Regions from separate parts of the Noviherbaspirillum sedimenti genome, predicted to be linked through region 3. Evidence: riboswitches for the same ligand, from Rfam matches in the RefSeq annotation. Region 3 holds a riboswitch; each other region holds the start of a gene.
The links. Region 3 has a riboswitch for cobalamin ahead of D3878_RS03510 (cobaltochelatase subunit CobN). Riboswitches for the same ligand answer to the same signal wherever they lie in the genome.

Region 1: another riboswitch for cobalamin. It lies ahead of D3878_RS13870 (TonB-dependent receptor); the one in region 3 lies ahead of D3878_RS03510 (cobaltochelatase subunit CobN).
Region 2: another riboswitch for cobalamin. It lies ahead of D3878_RS07645 (TonB-dependent receptor family protein); the one in region 3 lies ahead of D3878_RS03510 (cobaltochelatase subunit CobN).

What each region holds. Positions count from the first base shown of each region.
Region 1 covers NZ_QYUQ01000002.1:2,961,811-2,967,705, reverse strand. Annotated here, with positions in the region: gene D3878_RS13880 (heme NO-binding domain-containing protein) at 1-119, shown strand, start outside; gene D3878_RS13875 (putative bifunctional diguanylate cyclase/phosphodiesterase) at 103-1,989, shown strand; cobalamin riboswitch at 2,305-2,523, shown strand; gene D3878_RS13870 (TonB-dependent receptor) at 2,736-4,823, shown strand; gene D3878_RS13865 (hypothetical protein) at 4,856-5,895, shown strand, end outside.
Region 2 covers NZ_QYUQ01000002.1:1,628,713-1,634,607, reverse strand. Annotated here, with positions in the region: gene D3878_RS07665 (GNAT family N-acetyltransferase) at 1-327, opposite strand, end outside; gene D3878_RS07660 (chemotaxis protein CheA) at 640-2,484, opposite strand; gene D3878_RS07655 (protein phosphatase CheZ) at 2,484-3,218, opposite strand; cobalamin riboswitch at 3,437-3,672, shown strand; gene D3878_RS07645 (TonB-dependent receptor family protein) at 3,821-5,881, shown strand.
Region 3 covers NZ_QYUQ01000002.1:739,627-745,521, reverse strand. Annotated here, with positions in the region: gene D3878_RS03540 (RNA polymerase sigma factor) at 1-30, shown strand, start outside; gene D3878_RS03535 (DUF3619 family protein) at 27-428, shown strand; gene D3878_RS03530 (DUF3106 domain-containing protein) at 431-1,180, shown strand; gene D3878_RS03525 (RDD family protein) at 1,195-1,716, shown strand; gene D3878_RS03520 (alpha/beta fold hydrolase) at 1,897-2,853, shown strand; gene D3878_RS03515 (LOG family protein) at 2,888-3,487, shown strand; cobalamin riboswitch at 3,746-3,950, shown strand; gene D3878_RS03510 (cobaltochelatase subunit CobN) at 4,148-5,895, shown strand, end outside.

The DNA.
Region 1 (5,895 bases), 2.2 Mb from region 3:
GCGGCTGCATCGACCACTTCCGCGAAACCATCGCGCTGGCGCGCGAGGATTTGTTATGCGCGGACGGCACACGTGTCCGGTTCACGCTGACGAGGCAGTTCCATGGACAGCCGCATTGAATTGTACGAACGCCGTCTGAATCGGGAGGCCGCCGCCCGCAAGCAGGCCGAGGCGCTGCTCGAACAGAAGAGCCAGGAACTCTTTGAAAGAAAGCTGCAGGAGCAGAAACTGGCGGAGACCGCCCTGCGGGAAAGCGAGCAGCGTTATCAACTGCTTGTGGAATTGTCACCCGATGCGATTCTGATTGCGGCAGAAGGGCGGATTACCTATGCCAATGCCGCCGCCGCGCGTCTGTTCGGCGCTCAGGAGCCGGCCGATCTGCTTGGCTACACGATGCTGAACCTTGCCGCCCCGGCTTGCCGGGCGAATGTGGCGGCGGCGATGCTCGATCTGGAACAGAATAAGGTTTGTCCCACCGTCGAAGAACAGGCGTTTCGACTCGACGGCACGATCATGGATATCGCCATGACCCGCATCGCGTTTATCTATCGCAACAAGACGGCGGTTCAGATCGTGGCGCGCGATATTTCCGAGCGCAAGCGTCTCGAAAAGCAGCTTAACCATCTGGCGACGCATGATGCGCTGACCGGACTGCCCAATCGCAACCTCCTGACCGACCGTCTGCAACAGGAAATTGCGTATGCCAGGCATCACAACAGGCAATTCATGGTGTCTTTCATCGACCTGGATCGCTTCAAATGGATCAACGACAGTCTGGGTCATGAAGCAGGGGACACCTTACTCAAAACCGTGTCCCGCAGAATGTCTGGCTGTCTCCGCAAAGAGGATGCGGTGGCGCGCATCGGCGGGGACGAGTTCGTGCTCTTCCTGCGGCATGCGGATAAGGATAATCCGTACGAACACATGCATGTCGTCGATCGCGTCGTGGAGGCCGTTTCCACCCCCATGACGCTGAACGGTCATGAAGTAACGATCACCTGCAGTCTGGGCTGCAGCAGCTACCCGGATGACGGACAAAGCGCTGAGGCGCTGCTCCAGTGCGCCGATGCCGCGATGTACAAGGCAAAGGAGATGGGGCGCAACAAGATAAGGCTTTTCGACCCGGATTTGCGGGCGCAAATCGACAGGAAAGTCCGACTGGAAACCGATCTGCAGCAAGCAATCGAACGGGATGAACTCATGCTGCATTATCAGCCACAGGTCGATCTCCAGAGCGGCCGCATCGTGGGGCTGGAAGCGTTGTTGCGCTGGCGGCATCCCGAGCTTGGCGAAATCGCGCCGGCCGAGTTCATTCCGCTGGCGGAAGAAATGGGACTCATCATGCCCATCGGCGCATGGGTGATCCAGGAAGCCTGCAAACAAAACAAGGCGTGGCAACAAGCGGGCTTCCCGCTGATACGGGTGGCCGTGAACCTGTCGCCGAAGCAATTGAACCATCCTGGACTGGTCGACTTTGTCGCTGGCTGCCTGTCCGCCACCGCGCTCGATCCAGCTTGCCTCGAACTGGAATTTACCGAGAGCGCATCCATGGACGACCCCAATACGATCATCCCCCTGATGCACCAGCTGAAAAAACTGGGGGTGAGCCTGTCGATCGACGATTTTGGTACCGGATATTCGAATATGAAGTATCTAAAAAACTTCCCCATCGACAAGCTGAAATTGGACGGTTCTTTTGTCCGGGAGATCACGACCGATCCGCGCAGCCTGGCGATCGCCGACGCCATTATCGCCATGTCGCACCACTTGGGCCTGAAAGTCGTTGCGGAGATGACCGAAACCGATGCGCAGATCATGCTGCTTATCGCCCGAGCCTGCGATCAGGCGCAAGGCTATTATTTCAGCAAGCCGGTGCCCGCCGAGCAGTGCGCAAGATTGTTGCAGATGGGCTGCCTGCCGCTTCCGACCAGCGGGAAGCCTGTCCTTCGAACCCTAATGCCGTTCACTTACGCAGCAGTCGGGAATTAAGACGACGGTCGCACATCGCACTCCTTCCTCTTCAAGGAGAAGGAGAAGGCAGGGATGGGTGTCAGTGGCCGACACAGTGCAGTTTTAAACCCATCCCCACCCTAAGAAACGGAGCGTCGTCTTGCAAGCCGACGACGTTCCGCAGGCGCGGGGCAGTGCCTCGCGCACCGGATGCTTGTGTAAAAACCTCCGGTGCGGGCGCTGGCCCGGTGTCAAAATGCTCACCACCCCACAACTGGAAACCGCTGGCACACGCTCCGATATGATCCGCTTCAGCTGAAACAGCGTGTTTCAGTTGTCATGAAATGGTGCGAGCCGTACAATGCTGTTTTTGGTGCCCGCGGACACGTCTCTGTCCGCAGTTAAACGGGAAACACCAGTGCTCTGCACTAAGGTGTGCTGCCCCCGCAACGGAAAGCAAGCGTCACGATTCCTGTCGTGACAAGTCGTCTCTCAACGCCACTGTGCATTTGCATGGGAAGGCAAGACGGTTGACTTGCTAGCCCGGATACCGGCCAAACAAGTGGAAGTGTGCGAACGGGGATGTTCGCGATACTGGCAGCGCATGTTTCGGCATGCCGCACGCTATTTCGCTCGCTTATTCAGTTTGTGCGCTTCTGTTCAATTCGACCTGCGGGGAAGCGGGCCGGTTGCTTATCGCACAAAACTCAACAATGAAATCTTCTGTTTTTGCGGGCCCTACCAGCCTGGCTGTAAAACCATTCGCATTGGCAATGGCGGCCGTCGTGCTGGGCATTTGGGCACCGTCGGCGTATGCCGAGCAACAAGAATTGCCGACCGTTACCGTGCAGGGGAGCCGCGTAACCAGCGGGGTGGCGCTGGACGCCGAAGCAGGCACCGCCACGCGGCTCGGCGTCTCAGTCAAGGATGTGCCAGCCAGCGTGGAGATTCTGACGCAGGAAGCCATGCGTGCGCAAGGCAGCCGCACCATGGTGGAGGCGGTCGAGAAAGCCGCCGGTTTCAGCGGCGGTTTTACAGGCGGTACGCCCGGCACGTTTTCGGTGCGCGGTTTCACTAATAATGGCGTGGCTTTCCTCCATAACGGCGTGCGCATCCCGGGAGGAACGGGCATGTCGAGCCGCAACATGGATGTTGCCAACTTCGACCGCATCGAAGTACTGCGGGGGCCGGCCTCGGTGCTGTACGGCGAAGGCGCGATCGGCGCGGCGGTCAACTTCATTTCCAGGACGCCCAGCCGAAAACAGGCGCCGTTCGAGGCAAGCTACGCATTTAGCAGCTTTAACTCCCATCGCTTGCATGCCGGCACCGGCGGGCCGGTCAAGGAAGGCGCGGCGTATTACCGGATCGATGCCAGCCTCAACGACTACGGCAGCCATGTCGAAGACAACCGCAGCCGTTTGGAGCGACTGACCGGTTCGCTGCTGTTCACCCTCGCGCCCTCACTCGACTTGACGCTGGAATTCGACAAGATGCGCGATCGCCAAAAGAACGCCTATTGGGGCACGCCGCTGGTCAATGGCCGCATCGATCCGGCATTGCGCCGCGTTAATTACAACAATCTGAACGATGACCGCTTCGCCGCCGATACCACCTGGCTGCGCGCCAATCTATCCTGGACCCCGAACGCCCAGTGGGAAGTGCGCAATCAGTTGTATCACTACGACTCTTACCGCGATTGGCGCAACGTCGAAAACCTCACCTATAATGCCGGCGCGGCGCCAACGGTCACACGCTTTTCCTGGGGTGATCTCGATCATGATCACCAGGTGACCGGCAACCGGACCGAAGCCCTGCACAAGGGATCCCTTGGGGCGCTGGAAAACCGGCTGGCGATCGGCATGGATGTGAACGCCACGCGCTTTGCCACGGCCCGCAACGGTTTTCCCGCCGCGCCGCAGACTGTCGACGCCTTCAATCCGGCACCGGGCTCTTTCGCCGCAGCCACGCCGATCAACCGCTCGCCCGCGCGCAGGGTCGGCATCGACCAGTGGTCGATCTTCGCCGAAGATCAACTGTCCCTGACGTCGGCGCTGAAACTGGTCGGCGGCCTGCGCCATGACCGCTTCGACGTGAACTGGACTTATTTCGATCTCGCCGGCGCGCCAAGCGAATCGAAAACGTACTCGGCCAATTCCTACCGCGCTGGCCTCGTCTACGATGTGCTGCCGAACCTGACGCTGTATGCATCCTACGCCACGGCGGTCGAACCAGGCGGCACGCTGCTGCTGCTTAACCGCAACCAGAGCCAGCTCGCCCTGTCGCGAGCCAAGCAGTGGGAAGCGGGCTTAAAGCAAGGCTTCTGGGCCGGCAAGGGCGAATGGACGCTGGCCATCTACGATATCGTCAAAACCAATGTTTTCGTGCCCGACCCCGTCAATCCAGCCAACCGTCTGCCTGTTGGCCGACAGTCGTCGACCGGCGCGGAAGTCAGCGTCAGCCTGCGCCCTACCCGGCAGTGGACGCTGGACGCCAACCTGGCGCTGGTGAATGCGCGCTTTGACGATTTCAGCGAAGGCTCGCCGCCCGTATCGCGCAATGGCAACACGCCGACGTTCGTACCCGAAGCTGTCGCCAACCTGGGCGTGCGCTATGCGCCGGATGCCCAATGGGAATTCGGTACCTGGGTTCGGCGCGTGTCGACAGTGCATACCGACAACGCCAACACCGTCAGGTTGCCCGCTTATACGACCCTTGATCTCGGCGCGACCTATAAAGTCAGCAAGCGGCTGGAAATCGGCATGCGCGTGCGCAACGCCACCGATGCGCTGTATGCGCATTGGGCCTACCGTCCGCAGCAGGTCATGATCGCCGAGCCACGCACTTACGAGGCTTCGGTGCGCGCAAGCTTTTGACCGGCGCGATGGGGAGCGCAATTAAAAGAGCCGTGGTCTTCCTGCACCGCTATTTCGGCATGTCGCTGGCCCTGTTTTTCCTGATGTGGTTCGCCAGCGGCCTGGTGCTGCTGTATGTACCGTTTCCGCGCCTGACGCCGGCCGAACGCATTGCGGCTTTGCCGCCGCTTGCGCTGGAACGCTGCGCGGTGACGCTGTCGCAAGCGCTGGATGCCTTGGCGCTGGATCAGGCCGAAGCAGTGCGCTTGGGCATGCTGGACGGCCGGCCGGTTTATCGCATCCTGGCAACGGGGAAATCGGCGCGCTGGCAGGCCGTGTTTGCCGACACCGGCGAACGCGTGACGACGGTGGATGCGCAAGCGGTCGCGGCAGGCTTCCAGGGCGGCGGCACGGCACGCCAGGTGGACAGTTTCGAACTCGACCAATGGACGGTGTCGGCAAACCTGCATCCTTACCGCCCCTTGGCTGAAGTCGACATGCAGGACGCGGATGGGACGCATCTTTACGTGTCGCTGGCCAGCGCGGAAGTGGTGCGCGACACGCGCAGGATGGAACGTTTCTGGAACTGGATCGGCGCCATTCCGCACTGGATTTACCCGGTGCAGTTGCGCCGTCATGGCGACATTTGGCATCATGTCGTCGTCTGGCTGGCGCTGCCGGGCGTACTGGTGACGATGACGGGACTGTTTGTGGGACTCGTGCGAGTGCGCTTCGGCAAGGGCGACGCGGGCCGCCGCATTCCTTTCCGCGAGCCGGTGTTTCGCTGGCACCATGTGCTCGGCCTGTCCGGCGCGCTGCTGGCGCTGGGCTGGATCTTCAGCGGCCTGATGTCGATGAACCCTTTCAGCCTTTTTCCATCGTCAAAGCCCGACCCGCAACTATTGGCCGCCTGGCACGGCGGCCCGTTGAGCCGCCGCGACAGCGTCGAGGCAGGCCTGCTGCGCGGGCTGGCAGGGCAGGGTATCAGGGAAGTCGAATGGCATCGGCTGCGCGGCGTGACGGCTTTGCAGCTGCGTAAGTCGCTGCTGCCCGCGGACCTGCTGCTGCCCCGGCAAGGAACAGTCAGCAGCGG
Region 2 (5,895 bases), 890 kb from region 3:
CAATTCAATGAGCCTTCCCATTAGCGAAAATCCCAGTCCTTTGCCTCGATGGTCCTTGTGAATGTATAAGGCATTTTCAACAGAGTATTTGTAAGCCGGCCAGGCGCGAAATGTTCCGTAGCTAGCAAAGCCCATCAGAATTCCAGTGTCATCTTCGACGCCGATGACAGGGAAATTCGCCGCAGCCTTGGCGTTGAACCATCCAGCCATGCTTTCCATTGTGCGCGGCATATAATCGTAGAGCGCCGTCGAATTGATAATCGCCTCATTCAGAATATCGAGTATCGCGCTTGCGTGGGCCTCGTAAGTGCACGAAACGAATCGCATTATTTTCTCTAATGGCTAATGTTGAGTTCCGCGGATGACAAAAGCGAAGCTTTTGGCAGTCCGCTGGAACGAAGGCTTATACGCCCGCTGCTGCTTCTTCTCTTGTCAAATAAATACGTTGTCTGACTTTAGCACACCCTATTTCAAAAAACACAAATGCACCTTGACGCACCTCTGCAAAAAAGCAAGGTCGTGCTGGCAGGAATGTCGGGAGGGGAATTTTGATGAGTATGTGCTGCCGCAACAGTGCGGCGCAGGCGCACCGCACTGTTGATTACAATTGACTCTGCAAAGTTGAGCGCAAACGCAGGTTCAAGCCGCCAGGCGTGCCGTGGCGCGGCAGCCGTCCAGCAGAAAGGACAGGTCCAGCACCAGCACCAGTTCGCCTTCGGCAGAACGCGCCGTGCCGGTGATGCCGGTCACGCTCATGGCGGTGAGTGGCTTGATCACCATTTCGGCCGTGCCTTCCACCCTGTCTACCGCCAGGATATAGGGCTGTGGCGCGGCAATGACGATGCCGATACGTTCTTCCGAGGCTTCGTAGCCGAGGGTCTTGCCGAGCGAGCGCACCGGCAGCGGCCGGCCCTGGTCGCGCATGACCGGCGCGCCGCCCACGGCGTCGAAATGTTCCGGCAGCTGCACCACGCGTTCGACTACGCTCATCGGTATTGCCAGGGCCGCACCGGCGGTGCGCACCAGCATGGTCGGCACGATCGACAGTTCGATTGGCAGGCGGATCGAGAAACAGGTGCCGGCGCCCAGTGTGGAGTCGATGGTGATCGTGCCGCGGTGCTTTTCCACCGCAGTTTTCACCACGTCCATGCCGACCCCGCGCCCGGAGACGCTGGAGGCGACATCCTTGGTAGAGAAACCGGGTAGGAACACCAGTTGCAGCGCATCCTCCACGGTCTGTGCTGCGGATTCGGTGATCAGGCCCTTGGCCAGCGCCTTGTTGCGCAGCACTTGCGCATCCATGCCCTTGCCGTCATCGGCCACCTGGATCATGACACTGTTGGCCTGCTGCCAGGCCTTGAGCGAAATGACTGCCTTGGCCGGCTTGCCGGCGGCAACGCGGGCATCGGCGCTTTCGATGCCGTGGTCGAGCGAGTTGCGCAGCATGTGCACCAGCGGGTCGTACAGGCTGTCCACCACCACGCGGTCGACTTCGGTCTCCGCGCCTTCGATGAGCAATTCGACTTCCTTGCCGAGGTCGCGCGCCAGTTCGCGCACCATGCGCGGGAATTTCTGGAACAGGCGGCCGACTGGCTGCATGCGGGTCGACAGGGTGGCGCGCTGCAGTTCGGTCGAGTAACGCGATGCCCGGCCCAGGGTTTCGGCCAGGGTGACCATCAGGTTGGCGGCGGCGCTATCGAACTTGAATTGCATCAGCTTTTCGAGCAGTACGCTGGCCTGGTTGGCCGCCTGCACCGATTCGCCAGCCACTTCGAGCAAGGCGTCGAGCTTGACTGCATCGATGCGGATGCTTTCGTCCTTGGCCGAGGCTTGCTTGCCCTCTGGCGCAGCGGACGGTTTGGGGAGGGCAGCGGCTGGCACAGCGGCAGTCGGGTCGATCGGTGCACTGGCGGCTGCGGCAGCGACGGGAGCAGGGCGGGGCGGCGCCAGTTCCGCCGGGACTACTGCGTAATACAGGGCTTCCCAGTCCGGTCCGTCGTCAGCCTGCGCGACGGCTTCAGTCGCCATGGCTTCCTGGGCGCTCTGTGCCGCCGGCACTTGCGCGGCGGCCATGGTGTCAGGCACTGGCGTCGCCTCTGCCTTGCCCTCGATGGCCTGGTTCAACAATTCCTTCAGCGCTTCCGGCATGGCCGGCAGGCTTGCCGGCTCGGCACCGTTGGAGAGCGCCTGCAACTGGTCGGCGACGAAGCCGCTGGCCTGTAGTGCCGCCTCGATTGCCAGTGGCGTGACTGGTACCTTGCCGGTACGCAGTCCGTCGAACAGGTTTTCGGTGAGATGGCAGGCGGCGACCATCGCCGGCAGGTTCATGAAGCCGGCGCCGCCCTTGATGGTGTGGAACGAGCGGAATAGCGCGTTCAGCGTGGCGGCGTCGTCGGGTTGCCGTTCCAGGCTGAGCAGGTGTTCTTCTACATTCATCGCGAGGTCGAGCGCCTCGACGACGAATTCCTTGAGCATTTCTTCCATCAGAAACCGAGACCTTCCAGCAGGCTGTCGACGTCATCCTGCCCCAGCGCACTGGTGGAGGGGCCCTGCATCAGAGACTCCGGCGCATCTTTCAGCGATTGCGCCACTTCCGGCGGCGCATTGTCCAGCAACAGCTGCGCCAGCTCGGTTTCGACCTTTTGCGTGACAGAGACGATTTTCTTGATCAGCTGGCCCGTGATGTCCTGGAAATCCTGCGCCATCATGATGTCGAGCAGGCGCGCCTTCTCGGTTTCGGTGGCGCTGGCGACCTTCAGGGCAAATGCCTTGGAATCGGTGGCAAGTTCACGGAATTCCTCGATGCTCATCGTGCCTTCGAACAGCCTTGTCCAGCGGCTATCCATCTCCAGCGCGCTTTTCAGCACTGCTTCCTGTTCGGGGATGCCCTGGTCGATGGTGTTGAGGACGCGGTTGGCGGCCTGTTCAGTCAACGCGGCGATGTGTTCCAGGCGGCCTTGAGCATCGGTGATTTGCGAGGCGGCATCGGACAGGGTACGGTCATAGCCGAGTTCGCGCAGCGAATCGTGCAGCAGGCGCACGATGCCGCCAAGGCGTGTATACATCGGCTGGTCCTGCTTGTCCTGATTGTCGTAGGCGATATCCGAAGCCAGCTTGCCGTCGGCCGCCGCCGCTGTCACCGCTTGCGCTGCCGTCGTTGTTGCTTGCGTGCGTTGCGCCGACACTTCTTCAAACAGTGCGTCCAGGTCATCAGTCATAGCCAGTGCATCTCCAGTGTGCGGGGTTGCCGTCAGGCGGGCCCGCCTTGCCAGCTCGGGAGGGAATGGTCGGGAAGGGCCAGACGGCGAAATATCGTTGATTAATGGCAATAATACCGAAGAAATTCCCTCTATGGGCAAAGGAATTGTCAAATCGTCGCAATTGCGCAAGTGTGCCGCTTGCCTCTTGTCGAATTGACTTTCAATGTGGATAAAATGTACACTTGCCGGGTTTTGGTGCCCGCGCGCCGTTCATGGCGCGCAGTTAAACGGGAAACACGAGGCTGGATGGATCCATGCGACCCACGCCCGCGTGTGCTGCCCCCGCAACGGTCAACAAGCGTACGGCATTGCCGTACTGGCTGCGTCTTGACACCACTGTGCTGATTTGGCATGGGAAGGTTACGCAGTTCGCCTTGTGAGCCCGGATACCGGCCAGAACGGGTGAAAGTGCTGCGAACGGGGAATTTCGCGAATACGAAATGCTGCCGTTGCGAATTGCGCGACATGCATGCCGTTCTCGTTTCTATCCTTCTTCCAGCCTTTTGTTAAGTCCGGCTCGCGGGGAAGCTGGCCGGGGAACTTTTCTTGAAATCGAAATCATGTCTAATATCAATTCCCGTCCGGCTGCTTCGCGCGGGGCGCGCGCCATTTCCCGCTTGACGCCCCTGGCGGCTGTTCTGCCGCTCTTGTACGCCACCAACCTTTACGCTGAACAGGCGCTCGCCCCGGTCGTGGTCACGGCGACGCGTTTCCAGTCTGCCGCCGCAGACGCTCCTATCGCGGCCCAGGTCATCACGGCGGACGACATCCGCAACAGCTCGCCGACGACGGTTTCCGAAGTGCTGGGTAAACTCGGCGGAGTGCACACCCGCATCAGCTTCACCGGCGTACCCGATGCTCCGCTGGATTTGCGCGGCTTCGGCGTGACGGGGGATCAGAATACGTTGGTCCTGCTGAATGGACAGCGCATTTCCGAGAACGAGGGCGTTCCTGCGCGCTTGTCGTCGATTCCCGTCGACTCCATCGAACGCATCGAAATCCTGCGCGGCGCTGGCGCCGTGCTGTACGGGGGCGGCGCCACCGGCGGCACGATCAATATCATCACCAAGTCCCCCGTCACGGAGGGCGTCAGCGGCAATGTGCTGGGACTGGCGGGAAGCTACGGGTTGCGCGATGTGCGTGGCAGCATGCAGGTCGGTAACGGCACCTGGGGGCTCAGACTGAATGCCCAGCATTATGAAAAGGATGGCTACCGCGCCAATAACCGCGCCGAGCTGGATACCGTCAGCGGTGAATTGCGCTTTGGTGGACGCGACGAATTCATTGCGTTCAATTTCAGTGCCGACGACCAGAAATCCCGCTTGCCCGGCATCCGCACCGAGGCGCAGCTGGCGAGCGATCCGCGCGGCGCCACGACCCCCGACGACTTCATGAACAGCGACAGCCGGATTTATTCCCTGCGCGGGGAAAAGCGCTTCGGCGATGTGACGCTGGCCCTCGATGTCGGGCGGCGCGAGAAAGCGCGACAGTCGTTCGGCTCGTTCGTCGGGGTAGGCACCAGCCTTGCCGATACGGATGTGGACGTCACTACAGTTTCCCCCCGCCTGCTGTGGAAGAGCCGGCTGGCCGGAATCGACAACCGGCTGACCGCCGGCATGGACTGGAGCGACTGGTCCTACACCAACCGGACAGCGGCAACGGGCTTTCTGTCCAGCCAAAACGAGGTGGGCAACCAGGAAAATCGTGCGGTCTATTTCCGTGATGAATTGCTGTTCGCCACCGGCACTCGCCTGAGCCTGGGCGCGCGCCGCGAAATCGTCGAACAGGATGACGCCGACAGCATCACGCCCCGCTCGAAAACATCGGTCAAGCATCGCCTGTCTGCGCACGAACTGGCGCTGCAACAGGAGCTCGGCGCCGGCTATTCCGCCTACGGCCGCGTCGGCAAGAGCTTCCGCGTGGCGACGATCGATGAAAACCGCTGTCAGTTTGCTCCCTGCGCACCGGGCTTGCTCAAGCCGCAGAAGTCCAGTGACCGCGAAATCGGCATGCAATGGAGCGGCAAGGGGGCGCGTCTGCGTGCCGGGCTGTTCGACATGGAGATCGATGACGAGATTCATTACAACGCCTACGAGGGCAGAAACTCGAATCTGTCGCCGACCAGACGGCGTGGCCTGGAACTGGAGAGCGAGCTGGTCATCGGCAAGACGGTGGATTTGACTGCGCGTTATACCCGAATCCAGTCCCGTTTCCGCAGCGGTACATTCAACGGGTTCGACGGCGACCTGGGCTTCGCGCCCTTCAGCGTCAACATCGCCGGCGAGGACGTGCCGCTGGTGCCGAAGGATCGCCTCAGCCTCAACCTCGGCTGGCAGGCAACGGCTGCCACGCGCCTGGCTTTCAACGTAATTTATGTCGGCAGCCAGCGCTACGACAATGACCAGGCCAACCGCTTCCGCCGCATGCCCAGCTACACGGTGAGCGATATCAAGCTGAGTCATGACATCGGCGCATGGCGTCTTGCGGCAGGGATCAACAACTTGTTCGACAAGGCTTATTATTCCTACGCTGTGACCAATATTTCGGCGACGCCTTCGCGCTTTAACGCCTACCCCGAAGACAGGCGTAATGGCTATGTAAGCGCCGAATATCGCTTCTAACCCTGAACCCCTGG
Region 3 (5,895 bases):
GCGCTGAAAGCCAAGGGAATTTACTTATGAACGCCAAAGACCTGAATTTTGCCTACCAAGTCAAGCATGCGCTTGACCAGAATCTGGACAATCTCCCGGACTCCACTGCGGAACGCCTGTCTTCCGCGCGCAAAATCGCACTTTCCCGCAAAAAACCGGAGCCATTGCGGCGGCGCATCCCTAGCTTGGCCCTGGCAGGACAAATTGGCAACTACTTTCAGGAACCACTGTCATGGCTGGGCCGATTGGGCGTGGCCACGCCTTTGCTCGCAGGCGCACTGGTCTTCATCGGGCTATACCAGTTTGAGCAGGAACAGCGCATCGCGGAACTGGCTGAAATGGACGTTGCCGTGCTGTCGGATGAGCTTCCCGTGTCGGCTTATGTCGACCAGGGATTCAACGCCTACCTGGCGACGCGGGACGAATAGACATGACGGGGTTCCAGGCGATTGCAGCATTGGCTGCCGTGTTGCACAAACCGGGCCGGCTGCTCGGTATAGCCGGCCTGCTGCTGTGCGCCGCCTGCAGCCGTACCGATGCACCCGCAGCGGGAAGCGCCCTACCCCCAGGACAAAACACCGCCGCGCCGGCGCAAAAGGGCGTAGTACCAGGCGCGGGCATGGCGACGTCCTCGGCCAAACGGCAAAGCTGGACCGAATTGACGCCCGCGCAGCGGCAGGCACTGGCGCCCCTGGCCGCCGAATGGGATAGCCTGGGTCCGATCCGCAAAAAGAAATGGCTGGAAATCGCCGCCAGATATGCGCAAATGGCACCGGAAGAACAGCAACGACTGCAAACCCGCATGCGCGAGTGGACGCAACTGACACCGGAACAACGGCGCACCGCGCGTGAAAGCTACGCGCGCGCCAAGAAGCTCGATGCTGACCAGAAATCAGCCAAATGGGAACAGTACCAAAGCCTGCCGGACGAAGAAAAGCAGAAACTGGCAGCCAGGGCGGAAAAAAAGAAAAACGTCACCAACCTGCCGCATCCGCAGGCCAATCGCCACCAGCCCAAACCGGCAAAACCGGCCGCGCCTGTGCTACCATCCGGTCCGTCCGAGGCAGACAGTGCCGTGGCAGCGACAATGGCGCCGCCGACAACGCCCCCCGCTGCCGTGCCACCGGCGGCAAGTCCTGCTGAATCGCTGGGCGGACCGCTTTCCTACTCACCAAAATAATTCGATCGTCTACGTTGCTGGATACCCTTGCCCCACCCTTGAGACGCCGCCTGGCAAGCATGCTGTATGAAGGCATGCTGCTGTTCGGCGTCCTGTTCATTGCCGGTTGGCTATTTTCCACGCTCCTGCAGCAGCGGCACGCCCTGTATCTGCGGCATGCCCAGCAGATCTGGCTGTTGCTGGTGATGGGCATCTATTTTGTCTGGTTCTGGATCCATGGCGGCCAGACCCTGGCCATGAAAACCTGGCACATCCGCCTGGTCAGCGCGGATGGCAAGCCGTTAAGGGTTTGGCGTGCAATCATGCGCTACCTGCTGGCATGGCTCTGGTTCCTGCCTGGGCTGGCGCTGGCTTCAGTTTTGGGTGCGCATGCGTGGATGCTGGTACTGATTCCAGCTTTAAACATGCTGCTGTGGGCGCTTGCCACTTATCTTGACCCGCAACGCCAATTCCTCCATGACCGCCTGGCGGGCACACGACTGATCATGCAGCAGCCAGTCAAGCCAGGGGCAGCAGCCAGGTCCGTGCCGCGCTGAGCCCATCGCTCCGGTTGATTCGGGCGATGCTGCCTGACTTCCCCTGGGTTTCACTGGCAAGCCTGCGCTTTCAGGCCAACCGGTGCGAGGCGACTCAGTGCTTGTTGCGATACACTTTACGCCGCCCCGGGGCATAATTGCGCGCACATGGTTGCATTCATTACCAGGATATTGTTGCTCGTGCAGCTAGCCATTGCGGCAGCGATCGCCTACGTCCTGAAGCATTTTTTCGGCATGCACATTGCTTCAGCCATGTTGAGCGCTGCCGGCATGCTGCTTCTGCTGCGCATGCTGATTACCGCCAACAATTTTCGATTGTCATGGCGCTTTCGCAGCGACACTCCGCCCGCCGAGCGCATCACCCTGCGCCATGCATGGCGCCTGTATCTGGAAGAATTCCGCGCAAGCTTGTTCAGCTCTTCGTGGAGCATGCCGTTTGGCGCCTTTGCCGGGCATCACAGTGCAAAATCGCGGGGCTTGCCGGTGCTGCTGATCCATGGCTACGGCTGCAACAGCGGTTACTGGCGCAGCATGAGCCGGCTGCTGGGTACTGCCGGCATCACGCACCGGGCGGTCAGCCTGGAACCGGTATTCGGCGATATCGACAGTTTCGTGCCGGCGGTGCATGCGGCGGTGGAAAACCTGTGCCACGCTACCGGCAGCCGGCGCGTCGTACTGCTGGCGCACAGCATGGGCGGCCTGGTGGCGCGCGCCTATCTGTGCGCGCATGGCGAAGCCCGCATCGCCAGGGTCATCACGCTGGGCACGCCGCACCATGGCACCGGGCTGGCCAATTTCGGCCTGGGCAGCAACAGCGAGCAGATGCGCTGGGTAATCAATAAAAGCAGCAATGGAAACAGCAATGCATGCAGCGGCGAATATGGTGACGGGCGCGGCGGCACGCCCAGCGCGTGGCTGCAGGAACTGGCCGCACGCGAAGGCCCGCAGCGCTATGGCTTGTTTACTTCCATCTATTCGCACCATGACAACATCATCGCCCCGCAGACTTCCGCGCATTTGCCGGGCGCACGCAATATTGCCTTGCATGGCGTCGGCCACGTGGCACTGGGCTTGAACCCGCAGGTTCAGAAAATCGTCATCGACGAAATCCTCGCGGCGGCACCGGATGCAGGATAATGCGCTCCAGTGTCAACAACCGATTTATACCGATATGAAATCTATTTGCGTCTATTGCGGCTCATCGCCGGGCACCCTGCCGGCCTACACCGAAGCCGCCCGCGCACTGGCGCAGGAAATGGTCAAGAACAATATCGCGTTGGTGTATGGCGGCGGCAGTGTCGGCTTGATGGGGGTGATCGCCGATGAAGTCATGCGCCTGGGCGGCGAAGTCACCGGCGTCATTCCCAAGGCCTTACTGGAGTGGGAAGTCGGCCATCATGGCTTGACACGCCTGCATGTGGTCAAGGACCTGCATGAACGCAAGGCCATGATGGCGCAACTGTCGGATGGCTTCATTGCCCTGCCCGGTGGCCTGGGCACCATGGAGGAATTGTTCGAGACCTTGACCTGGGCTCAGTTGAACCTGCATGACAAGCCGATCGGCTTGTTGAATGTCGCCGGCTTTTATGATGGCTTGCTGGCTTTCGTGGCGCATATGGTGACGCAGGGATTCGTGAAACCTGCGCAAGCCGGCTTGCTGATGCACGAGACGCAGGTCGACCGATTGCTGGCGCGCTTGCGCGATTTCCAGCCGGGCCAGCATCGGCACAAACTGCTGGATACGGGCAACGCACCGCCCCTGTTGTCCTAGGCTCGGCCGAGCGCGAGGGCTGGCCACCCCGCCGCGGCGGCCAGTCTGATTCAAGCGCGGACTGACCGCCAGCGCGCCCTGCTCAAGCGCCGAGTTCCAGGACATCAAGCAGCCAGGCGGCTTGCGGCAGGATGGAACCGTGCAGGGGGGTATGTCGAGCAAGCCGGACGATTCGAAGCCAATGCCGCTTTGCTCATGCTGCAGCGAAAAGGGCAAACGAGGCGTTAAAGTCCTGGCATATGATTTTTCCGTTTGCGTTATACTGGCGACACTTTAGGTGCCTTGCTCCGTATTCACAGAGCGGGTGAAACGGGAAGCCGGTGACGCTGAGCGATCAGACATTCCGGCGCAGCCCCCGCTGCTGTAAGCCTGACGACTCCGGAAACACCACTGTGCCTGTGCATGGGAAGGCCGGGGAAGGATGAAGGCGAGCCAGAAGACCGGCCTGAAGCATATGCAGTACCAATCCCCGGGGTGATGGGAAAGGTTCGATTGATGCCTGCCGCCCGGTAGGTACGCGTGAGCTTTTTTCTCCTGGTCTGGTACCTTTCAGTACACCGTCCGAAGAAAATGCCGGCTCGCTCAAAAAATCCCCCTTTCGCTTGCTATCTGCTCTGCATCGTCCTTTTCGCCACGTCTGCGCAAAGCTGGGCAGGAACATTGTTTGGCGTTGTCACCGAACGTACTGCGCCAACCGCCATCGAGGCCGCGCACCGTCATCTCGCCAGCCATCCGGGTGACCGCATCGTGCTGCGCACCCCGGCGCAATTGATGGCAGCCAGCGACAAGCAACTCAGCCAATGGATCGGCCAGGCAGACAGCGTGCTCGCGGCCGCTGTCTTCGGTGATCCTGCGCGCCGCCTGAAGGACGCGCTGGAGCGCCATGCCCGCCCCCGCACCGCCGTGCTCGCACTGAACGGGGAATCCAGCCTGAACCTGATGAGCCGCAACCTCGACGCAGACCGTCCCGGAAGCCTGGGCAACTTTCCAGCCGACACATTGTTCCAGTTGGCGCAGGAAAACCCGCCCCCGGCGGCATTGAACGCAGCCAACGCCCACCCGACAGCGCGCCGATGGCTGGCCGCCCGCCAAGTCTGGCAAGCCTGGGGCGGCGAAAACATGACGGCGCTGTTTGCCCACTTGCTCGACCTGCGCCAGCCACTGTCGGCCCCGAAGCCGGAACCGGCGTTGCGCATGCGCATCGGCAGCAAAGAGTTGAGCGACGCCTCAGCCTGGGGCGGAGGCGCCTCCCTTGGCTTGGCGCCGAAGCCAAGCGTCGTCGTACTCGACCTTGCCAACATGGATGCCGGCACGCCCGCTGCCCTCTGCCAGCGCATCGAACAGCGCGGCCTGTCCTGCGTGCAGATACTGACCCGCTGGGGAAGCGCCTCGCGTGACGCGCTGGAGCGTCTGTCCGAACTGGTTGCGCCGGCGCGACCTGCCGCACTGATCGTATTGCAGGATTTCGTGGTTGGGGCCGCCGACGGCAGGGAGGCCGTCATCGACGCGTTCAAGAAACTGGATGTGCCGGTCTTCAAGGCAATCCGCCTGAGCGAGCGCAACGCGACCCAGTGGCGCCTGTCGCCGGACGGCCTGCCGGCCGACTCCGTGCAGTACCGTGTCGCCCTGCCTGAGTTGCAAGGGATCGGCCAGCCCATCGTCGTCTCGGCGTTGGGACGAAGCAAAACAGATGGCGTGACCGGTATTCAGACCCGTCCGCCGGTCGCATTGGATGCGCAAATCGACCTCCTCTCCGCGCGCGTCCATCGCTGGCTGACCTTGCGCAGCAAGGCAAACCGCGACAAGCGCATTGCCGTCGTCTATTACAACCATCCGCCGGGGCGCCAGAACATCGGCGCCGATAACCTCGATGTGCCCGCATCGCTATTCGACATGCTGCATGCACTCAAGGCGGCCGGCTACACGACAGGCGAATTGCCAGCTTCGCCGGAGGCCTTGCTGGACCGCATCATGGCGCATGGCGTTAACCTGCCGGAGGACCGTGCCGCGCTACGCGAGCTCAGCACCGCCATCGCGAGCGTCCCGGCGTCCGACTACGCGCGCTGGTTTTCGACACTGCCCTCCCGTGTCCGCGACGAGATGACAGACGGCCCTCTCGGCCGCCTGCATGCAGAAGTGCTTGAAGCGGAGACCGCCAACGAACGCGCCGCGGGCCGCAAGCGGGCCGATACTGCACTGAAGGAATTACGTCACCTGGTCGAAGGCGCCGACCATCCGAAGCGGCAGCAAGCCCTCCGCGATCTGGACGCACTCGAAGCCGCTTACCTCGCCTGTCTTGCCGACCGTCCGCAGCGGCCCTGCGTTGCCCTCACGCCGCTCATCCGCCGCCTTACCGGATACGGTATCGAAGGCCTCAAGGGCTGGGGCCCCGCACCCGGCAAAGTCAT